Regions from separate parts of the Burkholderia cepacia complex sp. TUM26381 genome, predicted to be linked through region 2. Evidence: predicted binding sites of a transcription regulator. Region 2 holds the regulator's gene; the other holds the start of a gene.
The links. The regulator FliA, encoded in region 2, starts transcription of late flagellar genes. The targets are predictions, from matches to a motif close to CTAAAGTTTNNNNNNNNNNNGCCGNTA.

Region 1 (6,362 bases), 920 kb from region 2:
GTGATCGCGACAGGCCAGCCGATGCCGATCAGTTCGCCCATCATGGGCAGCTTCGGGCGCGACGCGGTCACGAAATGGCGGAAGCGCTGCCGGCCGTGCAGCAGCCAGATGAGTGCGAGCGCGGTGAGCCAGATCGTGATCGTCGTCGCGACCGCCGAACCGAGAAAGCCGAGGCGCGGCAGCCCGAATGCGCCGTGGATCAGCCCGTAGTTCAGCACGCCGTTGACGCCGACGCCGCCGATCGACACCCACAGCAGCCGCTTTGCGGCGCCGATCGCCGGCAGGAATGCACGCATCAGCCCGACGCCGATCAGGCTGCCGAGCGCCGCGTAGCGCAGGATCCCCGTGTATTCGCCGACGTGATGCGCGAGCAGCGGCGGCTCGTGGAACATCAGCAGGATCGTTTCGGACAGCGACAGCGCGACGATCGCCGGAATCGCGAGCAGCACGGACAGTGCGAAGCCGGTCCAGTAGATGTGCGGCACGCGGTGCTCGGCCTGCGCGCCGCGCGCATGCGCGACGCTCACGCTGACCGACGACAGCACGCCTTGCAGGATGGTCACGATGACGAAGAAGAAGTTCGCGCCGAGCCCGCCCGCCGCGAGCGAATCGGGGCCGAGCGAACCGAGCAGCACCGTGTCGGTGACGCTCATCGCCATCTGCGAAAGTTGCGCGATCGCGAGCGGCGCGGCGAGGCGCGCGGTATCGGCGGCGTGACTGGATAGCGACGGCGGCGCAGCGACCGTCCGCGTAAGACCGGAATGCGACATGGAATGGGCGCTCGCGCGGGTGCGGGCCCGCGCTGTATGTATTTATTTTGAGAGACGCTTAGCTTACGGCTTTATTCAAACCGTGTCGAACGCGTGCGCCGATGGCCATGTCGCGGACAGGGGGAACGACGCGAGTGCTAGGCCTCGCGCACCGCGATGCGCGTGTCGCCAAGCAGCACGACCTGGCCCGCGCGGATCTTGCAGGTCTTGCGCAGCTCGACCGCGCCGTCGACTTTCACCGCGCCGGACGCGACGATCAGCTTCGCGGTGCCGCCGCTGTCCGCGAGGCCGGTGATCTTGAGAAGGTTGTGCAGCTCGACGTATTCGCCGGTCAGCGTGAAATCCAGGTTGGGCATGACGAAGAAGGTGCGCAAGGCGCGGGAGGAAACGCTCCGCATCATACGGCACCGCGGCCCGGCACGCGAGCGCGGGCCGCTGCTGCGGGCAGTTGTTAAGGACTGTGAGCGATTCGTCAGCAAATGCAACGGTGGGTAACAGTCTGAGAAATCGACGAACCGGCCGTGCGGGCGGCGGGTCTTCTGTCGTACCTGCTGCGTGTTGCGGCAGGGACGCGACGGGCCGCATCGCTGCGGTCCGGGCTCACAACTCTTGAGGAGAATTGCCATGTCCAAGATTCGTACGATGCTGATCGGTGCCGCGCTGACGGCGTTCGCCACTTCGGCCGCGTTTGCCCAGACGGGTACGGCGGCGCAGGGTGCAGCCGGTGCCGGCGTGCAGGCGCAAGCTCCGGCGGCAGGTGTCGGCGCAGGCGTGCAGGGCGGTGCCGGCGCGAACGCGTCGGGCAATGCGGCCGGCGGTGCGACCGATGCGGTCGGCGCGGCAGCCGACGGCGCGAAGGATTCGGCGACGTCGACCGTCCATTCGGCCAAGAAGCACACGAAGCATGCCGCGAAGTCGGCCAAGGGCCATGCCGGTTCGGCCAAGGCGAAGGCCGGCGAAGCGACCGAAGGCGGCGCCTCGGTCGGGGCGGAGGGCGGTGCATCGGCCCAGGGCGCCACGCAGTAAGCGGGTGCCCGGCGCCGTCGCGATGTTTGCCGGAAGCGGTGTTGCGACGGCCGTTGTCAAAAGGCCCGGTTCGCTTTGCGCGAACCGGGCCTTTTTCATCGCGTCGTGTTGTCAGCGGAACGGGCGTGCGGTCACGGCCGGCGCTGTCCTTGCCCTTGTCCCTGCCCCTGGGCCGGTCGCACGGCCGCAGGTGTGAATACGCTGCGCAGCCATGCAGCGAGCCGCGCGAAGACGTCGTACGGTTCCTCGACGAAGATCTCCGGCTTCAGCAGCCGCAGGTATTCCATGATCTGCTGCGCTTCCTGCTTCTGGAACGACCCGTGCGCGAGCCCGAGGCGCAGCAGCCCGCGCAGTTCGCCGAGCTTGTCGCGCGCGGTGCTGCCGACGCTCATCTCGCACGCGAGCTTGGCCTCGTAGATCCGCTGCCGCAACGATTCCGCGAGCCGCCACGCGGGCGTCTGCATCAGTTCCTCGAGCGTCTGGATGTCTTGCGCCGCGCCCTTGATCTGCGATGCGAGCGGATCGATCAGCGACGGGTCGCCCTGCGCTTCGGCGACGATCGCCTTCGCCCAGTCGCGGCACGCTTTCGCGAGTTCGTCGGGGGTCCATTCGGAGCGCGACGCAAAGCCGAAGCCGAATTCGCCGGCCTGCCGCATCAGGATCGCGACGACGTCCGGAAATTCCTTGTCGAGCGTGCGCTTGGCCCACGCGTACTGGCCGCCCTGCAGCATCCGCTGCACCGCGTGCTCGGTCAGCGGCACCATGTTGTCGAGCAGCTTCGCGCGCAGGAAATCCTCGAACGACGGCGTTGCGAACTGCGGGTCGAGTTTCAGCGACACGCGCACGAATGCGTCGTAGTCCTTGCGCAGGGACTCGAGCGTGTCGTCCTTGAGGGAAAGGGTGATCTGGCCCATGAATCGTCTCGATGGCGGCCCGCGCAAGCCGACGGCCGGCACGGCGCACCGGGGCGGGCGCCGTGTCGACTGACCGGTGCGCGCCGAGGCCGGTGGCGGGTCTTCATTCCCTATATCGGCGCGCCGGGCGGAAACTTGAGCGCGCGCGGTAGAGCGTGTGCTCAGGCGGGCAGCCAGTGCGGGATCACGACCCCTTGCCAGAAGAAGAACACCACGAGCCCGGCCGCGATCGTCACGAGCGGGCGGCGGGTTGCCGCCGACACGAGCACGGCGGCGAGCGCGCCGACGAGCTGCGGATTGCGCCAGGTCAGCTCGGCCGTGCCGCCGTGCGGCGAGACGGCCATCGGCACGATGATCGCGGTCAGGACGGTGACCGGCACGAAGCCGAGCGCGGTCCGCACGAGCGGGGGGAACGTCAGCCGCTCGCCGAACAGGAACAGCGTCGAGCGGATCGCGTACGTGATGACGGCCATCCCCAGGATCAGCAGCGCATAGCTCACGATGCAGCCTCCCTGCGCGAGCCGGCACGCGTGCGTTCATGCAGCAGCGTGAGCGCAACGCCGATCGCGACGCCGGCGGCGACCGCGCCGAGCAGCCCGAGCTTGTACGGCCAGCCCTGCCAGAAGTACGCGAGCGTGCCGGCCGTCGCGGCCGCCGCGAAATAGCGCAGCGTGCCCAGCTGCGGGACGACGATCGCAATGAAGGTGGCCGCCATCGCGAAATCGAGGCCGAGCGACTGCAGGCCCGGGAACGCCGCGCCGAAGCCGATGCCCGCGAGCGTCCAGACCTGCCAGTTCAGGTACATCGCGAGCCCTGAGCCGAAAAAGTAGTGGGGGCCGATCGCGCCGGGCGGGAAGTGCCGGTAGTGCGCATAGGCGACCGCGAACACCTCGTCGGTCATCAGCGCGCCGAGCGTTGCGCGCCAGCGCAGCGGCAGATGCGCGACATAGGGCGCGAGCGTCGCGCTGTACAGCAGGTGGCGCAGGTTCACGATCAGCGTCGTCGCGAGCACGACGACGAAGCTCGCGCTGCCGGCGATCAGGCCGAGCGCGATGAACTGCGCGGAGCCCGCGAACACGGCGAGCGACATCAGTGCGCCGTGCCATGCGGCGAGCGGGCCGCCGCCGACGAGCGTGCCGAAAATCACGCCGAACGGTGCTGCGCCGATCATCATCGGAATCGTGTCGCGCGCGCCGTCGAGCCACTCGTTGAGCGGGCGGCGCGGGGGCGATGCGGGTGTCGGGTTCAAAGAGCGCTTCTCCATGAATTGGAGGATAGCGAGCCGGTGGCGGGCCGGCTTGTATGTTCTTGCGCTCGCGGAATCGGGGGCGGGGCTCGCGTGCCGGCCGCGGGGCGCCGCGGGTCAGCTCGCCTGCCAGCGGCCGGGCGGCACGCCGAACATCCGTTTGAAATGCCGCGTGAAGTGGCTCTGGTCGACGAAGCCGCTGGCCGCGGCGACGTCGGCGACGGGTACGCCCGCGCGCAGCGGCGCGAGCGCACGTTGCAGCCGCAGCTGGTTGCGCCACGCATGCGGCGGCATGCCGGTCGTGCGCGTGAACAGGCGTGCTGCGTGGAACGGCGACAGGCCGGCCGCCTGCGCGACGTCGTCGAGCGTTACCGTGGCCATCAGGTCGGCGGCGAGCCGCTCGCGCATCGCCTCGACGCGCGGTTCGTCGGACGCGAGCGGCGCCGGTCGCGGCAGCGCGTCGGCGTGACGCACGATCAGCGTCGACAGCGCGTCGAGCATCGCCGTTTCGGCGGCGAGCGGATCGTAGATGCGCGATGCGGTGTTGGCCGGGTCGTCGGCCGCTTGCCCCGGCGCATGTGCATTCGAAGACAGCGCGCGGTCGCTGCCGGCTTCCATCATCCGGTGCGCGAGCGTGAGCCGGGCTGCGAGATCGGCGTCGTGAATCACGTCGGGGGCGAACCACGGCGCGTCCTGCTGGCGGCCGGCGATCGCACTCGTGAGTTCGCGGATGAATTCGACGGGCATGTAGCTGACGCGATAGCACCAGCCTTCGTCGGCTGCGCGCGACCCCGTATGCACTTCGCCGGGATTGATCACGGGCACGCTGCCCGTTTCGGCGACATAGCCGTTGCCGCGATAGGTGAAGCGTTCCGCGCCTTCGAGAATCACGGGGATCGTGTACGCGTCGTGCCAGTGCGGCGCGAACGTGTGGTCGCGATAGGTCGCCGTGACGAGATCCGCCTCCGGCAGCAGCGGCGTGCGCCAGTAGCGTGCGGAATCCGGAAGGTGGGCGGCGGACATGATCGGGCGCGGGAGCGGTCGAACCGACAGTGTATCGCTCGCGCGCCCGGCCGGTGTGCGTGTTACTTGACCGGAATCGTCGTGCCGGCCGGCATCGGCACCGCGGTGACCGCGTTCTTCGGGCTGCCGCTGACGATGCGGTCGCTGTAGGTCAGGTAGACGATCGTGTTGCGCTTCTTGTCGACGACGCGCACGACATGCAGCGTCTTGAAGATGAACGACATGCGTTCGCTGAACACGTCGGTCTGCTGCTTGAGCGGTTCCTTGAAGCTGATCGGGCCGACCTGCCGGCAGGCGATCGACGCTTCGCTCGGATCCTCGGCGACGCCGAGCGTGCCCTTGATCCCGCCGGTGCGCGCGCGAGACACGTAGCAGGTCACGCCGTTCACGACCGGATCGTCATACGCCTCGACGACCACGCGGTCGGAGCCCGTGACGCGGAAATGGGTGTTGACGCTGCCGACTTCCTCCGCGTGCGCGAGCGGTGCCGCGGTGAAGGCGGAGAGCAGGAGGGCGAACGGGGCGGAACGGAGGAGGCGATGCTTCATCGACGGAACCGGATGCGAATGCGGGACAGAGACTCTAGCATGCGCGTGACCGGGCGATGAAAGGCGGAACGCGAGAGGGCGGCCGGAAAAACAAAAGGCCCGTCGAATGACGGGCCTTTCGCTGTCTGGCTCCCCGACCTGGGCTCGAACCAGGGACCTACGGATTAACAGTCCGGCGCTCTACCGACTGAGCTATCGGGGAATAAATCGGTATATCTGCGTGCGTTGTTTCCAACAAAAAACCCGTCCACTTTCAACGGGCTTGTGTGTTTTTGGCTCCCCGACCTGGGCTCGAACCAGGGACCTACGGATTAACAGTCCGGCGCTCTACCGACTGAGCTATCGGGGAACAAACAACAACAGCAGAGAAACGAGATTGTATGGAGTGTTCGCTAACCTGTCAACACTTTTGGGCCGCGGCACACAAAAATTTTATGCGGCGCGATCAGCGCTCGAGCAGGTGCAGCTTCTCCTGCACGTCCTTCCACTCGTCCGCGTCGGCCGGGGCCGGCTTGGTCTTCGTGATCGACGGCCAGCCCTTTGCCAGCTCGGCGTTCAGCTCGGTGAACTGCTGCTGGTCGCCCGGAACGTCTTCTTCGGCATAGATCGCATTGGTCGGGCACTCGGCCACGCACACGGCGCAGTCGATGCACTCGTCCGGATCGATGGCGAGAAAGTTGGGACCTTCACGGAAGCAATCCACCGGGCACACATCCACGCAATCCGTGTATTTGCACTTGATGCAGCCTTCGGTCACAACGTGAGTCATTAAAACGCTCCTGCTTGGCGGTATATATGGGGTGGCGTTTGCGCCAAAAGCGGCATTGTAACTGAA
Region 2 (6,362 bases):
GATGTTTTCCCACTGGTACTGGCGAGTCGACGCAACGTCGATTTCCGAATCGAAGTGACCGATGTTGCAGACGATCGCGTTGTGGCGCATCGCCTTCATGTGGTCATGGCCGATCACGTGGAAGTTGCCGGTGGCCGTCACGAAGATGTCGGCCTTGTCGGCTGCGTATTCCATCGTCACGACGCGGTAGCCTTCCATCGCCGCCTGCAGCGCGCAGATCGGATCGATTTCGGTGACCCACACGGTCGCGCCGAGGCCGCGCAGCGACTGCGCGCAGCCCTTGCCCACGTCGCCGTAGCCCGCGACGACCGCTACCTTGCCCGCGATCATCACGTCGGTCGCGCGCTTGATGCCGTCGACCAGCGATTCGCGACAGCCGTACAGGTTGTCGAACTTCGACTTCGTGACCGAATCGTTCACGTTGAACGCCGGGAACGGCAGGCGGCCGTCCTTTTCCATCTGGTACAGGCGGTGCACGCCGGTCGTGGTTTCCTCGGTCACGCCCTTGATGTGCGCGAGGCGCTTCGAGTACCAGGTCGCGTCGATGTCGAGGTGCTTCGCGATCGACTTGTACAGCGCGACTTCTTCCTCGTTGGTCGGCTTCGCGATCACCGAACGGTCCTTCTCGGCCTTCGAGCCGAGGATCAGCAGCAGCGTTGCGTCGCCGCCGTCGTCCAGGATCATGTTCGCGAATTCGCCGTTCGGCCATTCGAAGATGCGGTGCGAGAACTCCCAGTATTCGTCGAGCGATTCGCCCTTGAACGCGAACACCGGCGTGCCGGCTTCGACGATCGCGGCCGCAGCGTGATCCTGCGTCGAGAAGATGTTGCACGACGCCCAGCGGACGTCCGCGCCGAGCGCCTTCAGCGTCTCGATCAGCACGCCCGTCTGGATCGTCATGTGCAGCGAACCGGCAATGCGCGCGCCCTTCAGCGGCTGCTCTGCCTTGTATTCGTCGCGGATCTGCACGAGGCCCGGCATTTCGGTCTCGGCGATGTTGAGTTCCTTGCGGCCCCAGCCGGCCAGCGCCATGTCGGCGACGACGTAATCGTGGGAAGCCTTGGAATCGATAATGGCGTTCATCACGCCCTCCTTTCTAAAAAGTTTCTAGATTGGTGACGTGAGCGCCGTTCAGGAAGCGGGGCCGGCGCGACATCGCCGCACGGCTGCTTGGTGAAGCCTTCCGAGCCTGGCGGACACAGATGTCCGTCGCAACGCTCCTCGGAAAACGGAGGGGATTGTAGCAAATCGGCGCGCGGAATGCGCAAGCACCGCGCAACCCTGGCACGAGCGCGCGGCGTCGGCGCGCGCGGCCGTCAGCAAAGGGTCAGGATTCCGCGCCGACCCACGCCTGTTCGCGCAGCCGCGCACGCAGGCGCGCGACGGCCTGGCTGTGCAGCTGGCACACGCGCGACTCGCTCACTTCGAGCACCGCGCCGATCTCGCGCAGATTCAGACCCCGTTCGTAGTACAGCGACATCAGCAGCTTCTCGCGCTCCGGCAGCCGCTCGATCGCCTCGACGAGGGCCTCGCGCAGGTGCTCGTCGAGCAGCGCCGACAGCGGATCGGCGTGATCGACACGATAACGGTCGAGGAACGGCTCGTCGTCGGCCGCGCGGTCGAAATCCTCGTAGTAGATGAGCTGGCTACCGTGCAGGTCCTGCAGCATCCCCTGGTATTCGTCGAGCGGCATGTTCAGGTGTTCCGCGATCTCGGTCTCGCTCGCCGAGCGGCCGAGATGCTGCTCGACCTGGTGCACCGCGTGCTCGACCTCGCGCGACGTCTTGCGCAGGCTGCGCGGCAGCCAGTCGTTGCTGCGCAGCTCGTCGAGCATCGCGCCGCGGATGCGCTGCGTCGCGTAGGTCTCGAACTGCGCGCCCTGGTCTTCCTTGTAGCGGCCGGCCGCGTCCATCAGGCCGATCATGCCAGCCTGGATCAGGTCGTCGAGATCGACGCTCGCCGGCATCTTCGCGACGAGCTGCAGCCCGAGGCGGCGCACGAGCGGCGCGTATTGCGCGAGCACGTCGGCCTGGGACATCTTTCCTTGAGCGTTGTACATCATGGCTCTCTCCTTAGGCGCTCACGCGGCGTGTGCCGCGCCCGCCTCATACGACGGCTTGCCACCCGCGTGGACGGCGCGACCCGCACCCGAACGCGGGCGCATCGGCCAGTACAGCAGGTCCGCGGCAATCTGCCGGTAGTCGCGCGCGGCGGCCGACGACGGGAACGCATCGACCACCGCATGCGTCAGTTCGCGCGCATGCTCGACGAGCGGATCGGCGCTCACGCAACCCGCGTCGGCGATCGACACGGTCAGGTAGCGGCTCGCGACGCCCGCGAGGTTGTCGAAGGCGGTCTTCGCGTCCGCATGGCTGCCGACGTGATTGGTCAGCACGCGGAACTGCGCGAACGCATGCGCGAAATGCAGCCGCTTCATGCACGCGTACGCCTCGGTGATCGCCTGCGCGGCGACCCGCGTGACGACCAGCACGTCGTGCGCTTCGCGGGCGAGCGCCGAGAACGAACCGTCGGCGCCGAGCTGCGCGTCGACGAGGACGATATCGGCCGGGCCGTCGATGAAATCGCTCAGCTGCGCGTCGCTGTAGCCGGCCCGCGCGAGCCGCGCGGCGGCGCACAGGCCGAAGCCGGCCGCCACCCGCGTGCGTTCGCCGTCGCGCAGCCATGCGCCGGCCAGCGTCGCGCTGGCCGAGTGCACGTCGGCACGTTCGTCGACGACGAGCACGTCCTTGCCGAGCGATGCGAGCGCCGCCGCGAGGTTCACGATGGTGGACGTGCAGCCGACACCCGCCGGCCCGCCCGTCACCGCGACGATGCGCGACGCGCGCCCGGCGAGCAGGCGCCGCAGCCCTTCGGCCTGATCGATGATCCGTTTATCCAAATCGCACCTCGTGCAGCTCGGCAGTGGAACGTGCGGTCAATGCGGACAGCAGCGTCGGCATGTCCTCGTCCTGCGGCACGAAGGGCGAGCCGTCGCGCGGCACACAGAACGCGCTCTTCAGCAGGAATTTGGTCGACGCGACGTACAGGTTCTCCGGCACCTTCTGGCCGGTCGACACGTAGTGGATCGGCAGCTTGTAGCGGATCACCGTATCGAGCACGCCGCCGAGGTGGGTCGCCTCGTCGAGCTTCGTGAGGATGCAGCCGGCGAGGTCCGGGGATGCCGCATGCGGATGCTCGCCCGCGCTGCGGTACGCCTGCACGACTTCGTTGAGCGTGTCGCCGTGGCTCGTCGCGTTCAGCAGCAGCAGGCGCTGCACCGGAGTGTTCGCGCCGTGCAGCATCGCGATCTGGTCGGACACCGCGCGATCGCGCTGGCTCATCCCGATCGTGTCGATCAGCACGATGTGCTTGTTGCGCAGTTCGGACAGCGCGAGCGCGAGATCGCCCGCATCCTTCACCGCGTGGACCGGCACGCCGAGGATCTTGCCGAAGATGCGCAGCTGCTCGTGGCCGCCGATCCGGTAGCTGTCGGTGGTCAGCAGCGCGACCTTGCTCGCGCCGAAGCGCATCACGCAGCGCGCGGCCAGCTTCGCCGTGGTCGTCGTCTTGCCGACGCCCGTCGGCCCCATCAGCGCGAACACGCCGCCGCGCTCCATCAGCGCATCCTCGCTGTCGAGCACCGGCAGGTTCGACGCGAGCACCGACTGCGCCCATTCGGCGGCCTGCTCGAAAGTCTGCGCGCCGTCGCCGGACGGCAGGTTGTCGACCAGCATCCGCACGAGCTGCGCGGAGAAGCCGGCCGCAAACAGGTGCTTCGTCAGCGCGCCATGCACGGCGCTGCGACGCTGGCGGTCGTGCCACCTCAGGCTGTCGAACTGCTCTTCCATCATCCCGCGCAGCGCGCCGAGCTCCTGCATCACCGTGTCGTTGACGATCCGCTCGATGCGCGACTTCACCGCATCGGCCACCGCGGCGGCCGCATCGGCGGACAGGCGCGCGCGTTCGGCCGCCTTGGCAGCGGACGTGGCGCCCGTGTCGGGCGTGCGAGTCGCGGCGGCCGGGATCCGGCGCTCGGCGTCGCGCACGATGTCGCGCGCCCAGTCGGGCGGCGTCGTGCTGGCGGCGGCCTGCGGCGCGGGTGCGGGCTGCGGCGCGGCAGGCGCCTGCGCACGCGCGATCAGCGCGTCGCGCTGCTGCGTCAGGCGCTTCGCGTGCTCGACCAGCCACGGCGCGGGTTCGGAAGCGGCGGCCGGCGCTCCGGCGGCCGGCGCTCCGGCGGCTGGCGCGGCGATCGACGGCGATGCCGCGTCCGCGTCGGGCAGCGAAGGATGCGCGTCCAGCTCTTCCGCGTCAGCGCTCGCGCCGAACACGGACGAGAACACGTCCGGCAGCCCGCCTTCGCCGGCCGCGTACGGATTGATGGCCGGGCGAGCCGGGACGGCGCCCGGGCGCGACACGATGCCCGGCACGGCGGCCGCCGGCACGGATTCCGGCAGGCGCGGCGTGGCGAGGCGCGGGCGGGCGGCGGGGGGCGCCACCGCGGCGAGGTCCGAATCGGCGAGTGCAACGATTTCGACGCTGCCGTCATCGAGCGTGCGGTTCGACAGCACGACCGCGTCGGCGCCGAGTGCCTCGCGCACGAGACGAAGTGCGTCGCGGCTCGTTGCGCCGGTGAATTTGCGAATGTTCAAGCGGAACCCCCGATGACGTTAACGACTTTGATCGTGCGTGTGTCCGGCACTTCGGCATACGACAGCACTTTCAATTGCGGCAGGCTGCGGCGCAGGAAACGCGCGAGCATCGCGCGCAGCGCGTGCTGCACGAGCAGCACGGGCGGCAGCCCAAGATTTTGTTGACGCAGCATCGCTTGCTGCGTGCCGGTCAGAAGGTTGTGCGCGAGGCCGGGTTCGAGGCCCGGGTTCGCGCCGGTGGCGAGCGCCTGCGACAGCACGCGCTCCAGATTCGCGTCGAGGCCCATCACCTGCATTTCGCCGGCGCCCGGATACCACTGCTGCGTGATCGCGCGGCCGAGCGCGAGCCGCACGGCGGCCGTGATCTCGAACGCATCGCCGCGGCCCGCATGCTCGGACACGGCCTCGAGGATCGTGCGCATGTCGCGGATCGGCACGCCTTCCTCGAGCAGGTTCTGCAGCACCTTCTGCAGCGTCGTCAGCGAGATCGTCTTCGGCACGAGGTCCTCGACGAGCGACGGTGCGTCCTTGCCGGTGCGCTCGACGAGCGCCTGCACTTCCTGGCGGCCGAGCAGCTCGGCCGCGTGCTGGACGACGAGATGGTTCAGGTGCGTCGCGACGACCGTGCTCGCGTCGACCACCGTGTAGCCGTACACCTGCGCCTGCTCGCGCAGCGCGACGTCGATCCACACGGCCGGCAGCCCGAACGCGGGATCCTGCGTGACGGCGCCCGGCAGCGCGGCCGTCACCTGGCCCGGGTTGATCGCGAGCCACTGGCCCGGGAACACTTCGCCGACGCCGATCTCGACGCCCTTCAGCGCGATCCGGTATGCGTTCGGCCGCAGTTCGAGGTTGTCGCGGATATGGATCACCGGCGGCAGGAAGCCGATTTCCTGCGCGAATTTCTTGCGGATGCTCTTGATCCGCTTGAGCAGCTCGCCGTCGCTGTTCTTGTCGACGAGCGGGATCAGCCGGTAGCCGACTTCGAGGCCGAGCGGGTCGATCAGCTGCACGTCGTCCCAGGTCGCCTCGTGGCTGTCGGACGGCAGCACGGCGGGCGGTGCGATGTCGCTCACGTCGCCGGCCGCCTTGCGGGCCGCCGCGCGCTTGGTCTGCGTGCGGGCCAGCCAGATCGCGCCGCCGCCGAGCCCGAGGAACGCGAAATGCGGCATCCCGGGGATCAGCCCCATGATCACGATGATCACGCCGGTGATCGCCAGCACGCGCGGGTTCGTGAACAGCTGGCCGGTGATCTGCGTGCCGATGTCCTCGTCGGTCGCGACGCGCGACACGATCACGCCGGCCGCGGTCGAGATCACGAGCGACGGGATCTGTGCGACGAGGCCGTCGCCGATCGTCAGCAGCGTGTAGTTCGTGCCGGCCGCCGCGAAGCTCATGTCGTGCTGGACCATCCCGACGATCAGCCCGCCGATCACGTTGATCGCCATGATGATCAGGCCGGCGATCGCGTCGCCGCGCACGAACTTCGACGCGCCGTCCATCGACCCGTAGAACTCGGCCTCCTGCGACACGGCCTGGCGGCGCTTGCGGGCCTGTTCCTCGTTGATGAGGCCCGCGTTCAGGTCGGCGTCGATCGCCATCTGCTTGCCGGGCATCGCATCGAGCGTGAAGCGCGCGGACACTTCGGCGATCCGCCCCGCGCCCTTCGTGATCACCATGAAGTTGATGATCATCAGGATCACGAACACG

Region 1: a site for FliA is predicted at 2,824-2,850, ahead of ACWMMN_RS05505 (DUF4088 family protein). Genes of this name have one in related genera too.

What each region holds. Positions count from the first base shown of each region.
Region 1 covers NZ_CM172006.1:1,147,123-1,153,484, forward strand. Annotated here, with positions in the region: gene norM (multidrug efflux MATE transporter NorM) at 1-770, opposite strand, end outside; gene ACWMMN_RS05495 (RNA-binding S4 domain-containing protein) at 908-1,126, opposite strand; gene ACWMMN_RS05500 (hypothetical protein) at 1,395-1,796, shown strand; gene ACWMMN_RS05505 (DUF4088 family protein) at 1,928-2,710, opposite strand; gene ACWMMN_RS05510 (AzlD domain-containing protein) at 2,872-3,210, opposite strand; gene ACWMMN_RS05515 (AzlC family ABC transporter permease) at 3,207-3,974, opposite strand; gene ACWMMN_RS05520 (AraC family transcriptional regulator) at 4,074-4,979, opposite strand; gene ACWMMN_RS05525 (CreA family protein) at 5,042-5,527, opposite strand; tRNA gene ACWMMN_RS05530 (tRNA-Asn) at 5,654-5,729, opposite strand; tRNA gene ACWMMN_RS05535 (tRNA-Asn) at 5,801-5,876, opposite strand; gene fdxA (ferredoxin FdxA) at 5,973-6,296, opposite strand.
Region 2 covers NZ_CM172006.1:230,230-236,591, reverse strand. Annotated here, with positions in the region: gene ahcY (adenosylhomocysteinase) at 1-1,083, opposite strand, end outside; S-adenosyl-L-homocysteine riboswitch at 1,116-1,229, opposite strand; gene ACWMMN_RS01090 (RNA polymerase sigma factor FliA) at 1,328-2,062, opposite strand; gene ACWMMN_RS01085 (nucleotide-binding protein) at 2,081-2,899, opposite strand; gene flhF (flagellar biosynthesis GTPase FlhF) at 2,892-4,652, opposite strand; gene flhA (flagellar biosynthesis protein FlhA) at 4,649-6,362, opposite strand, start outside.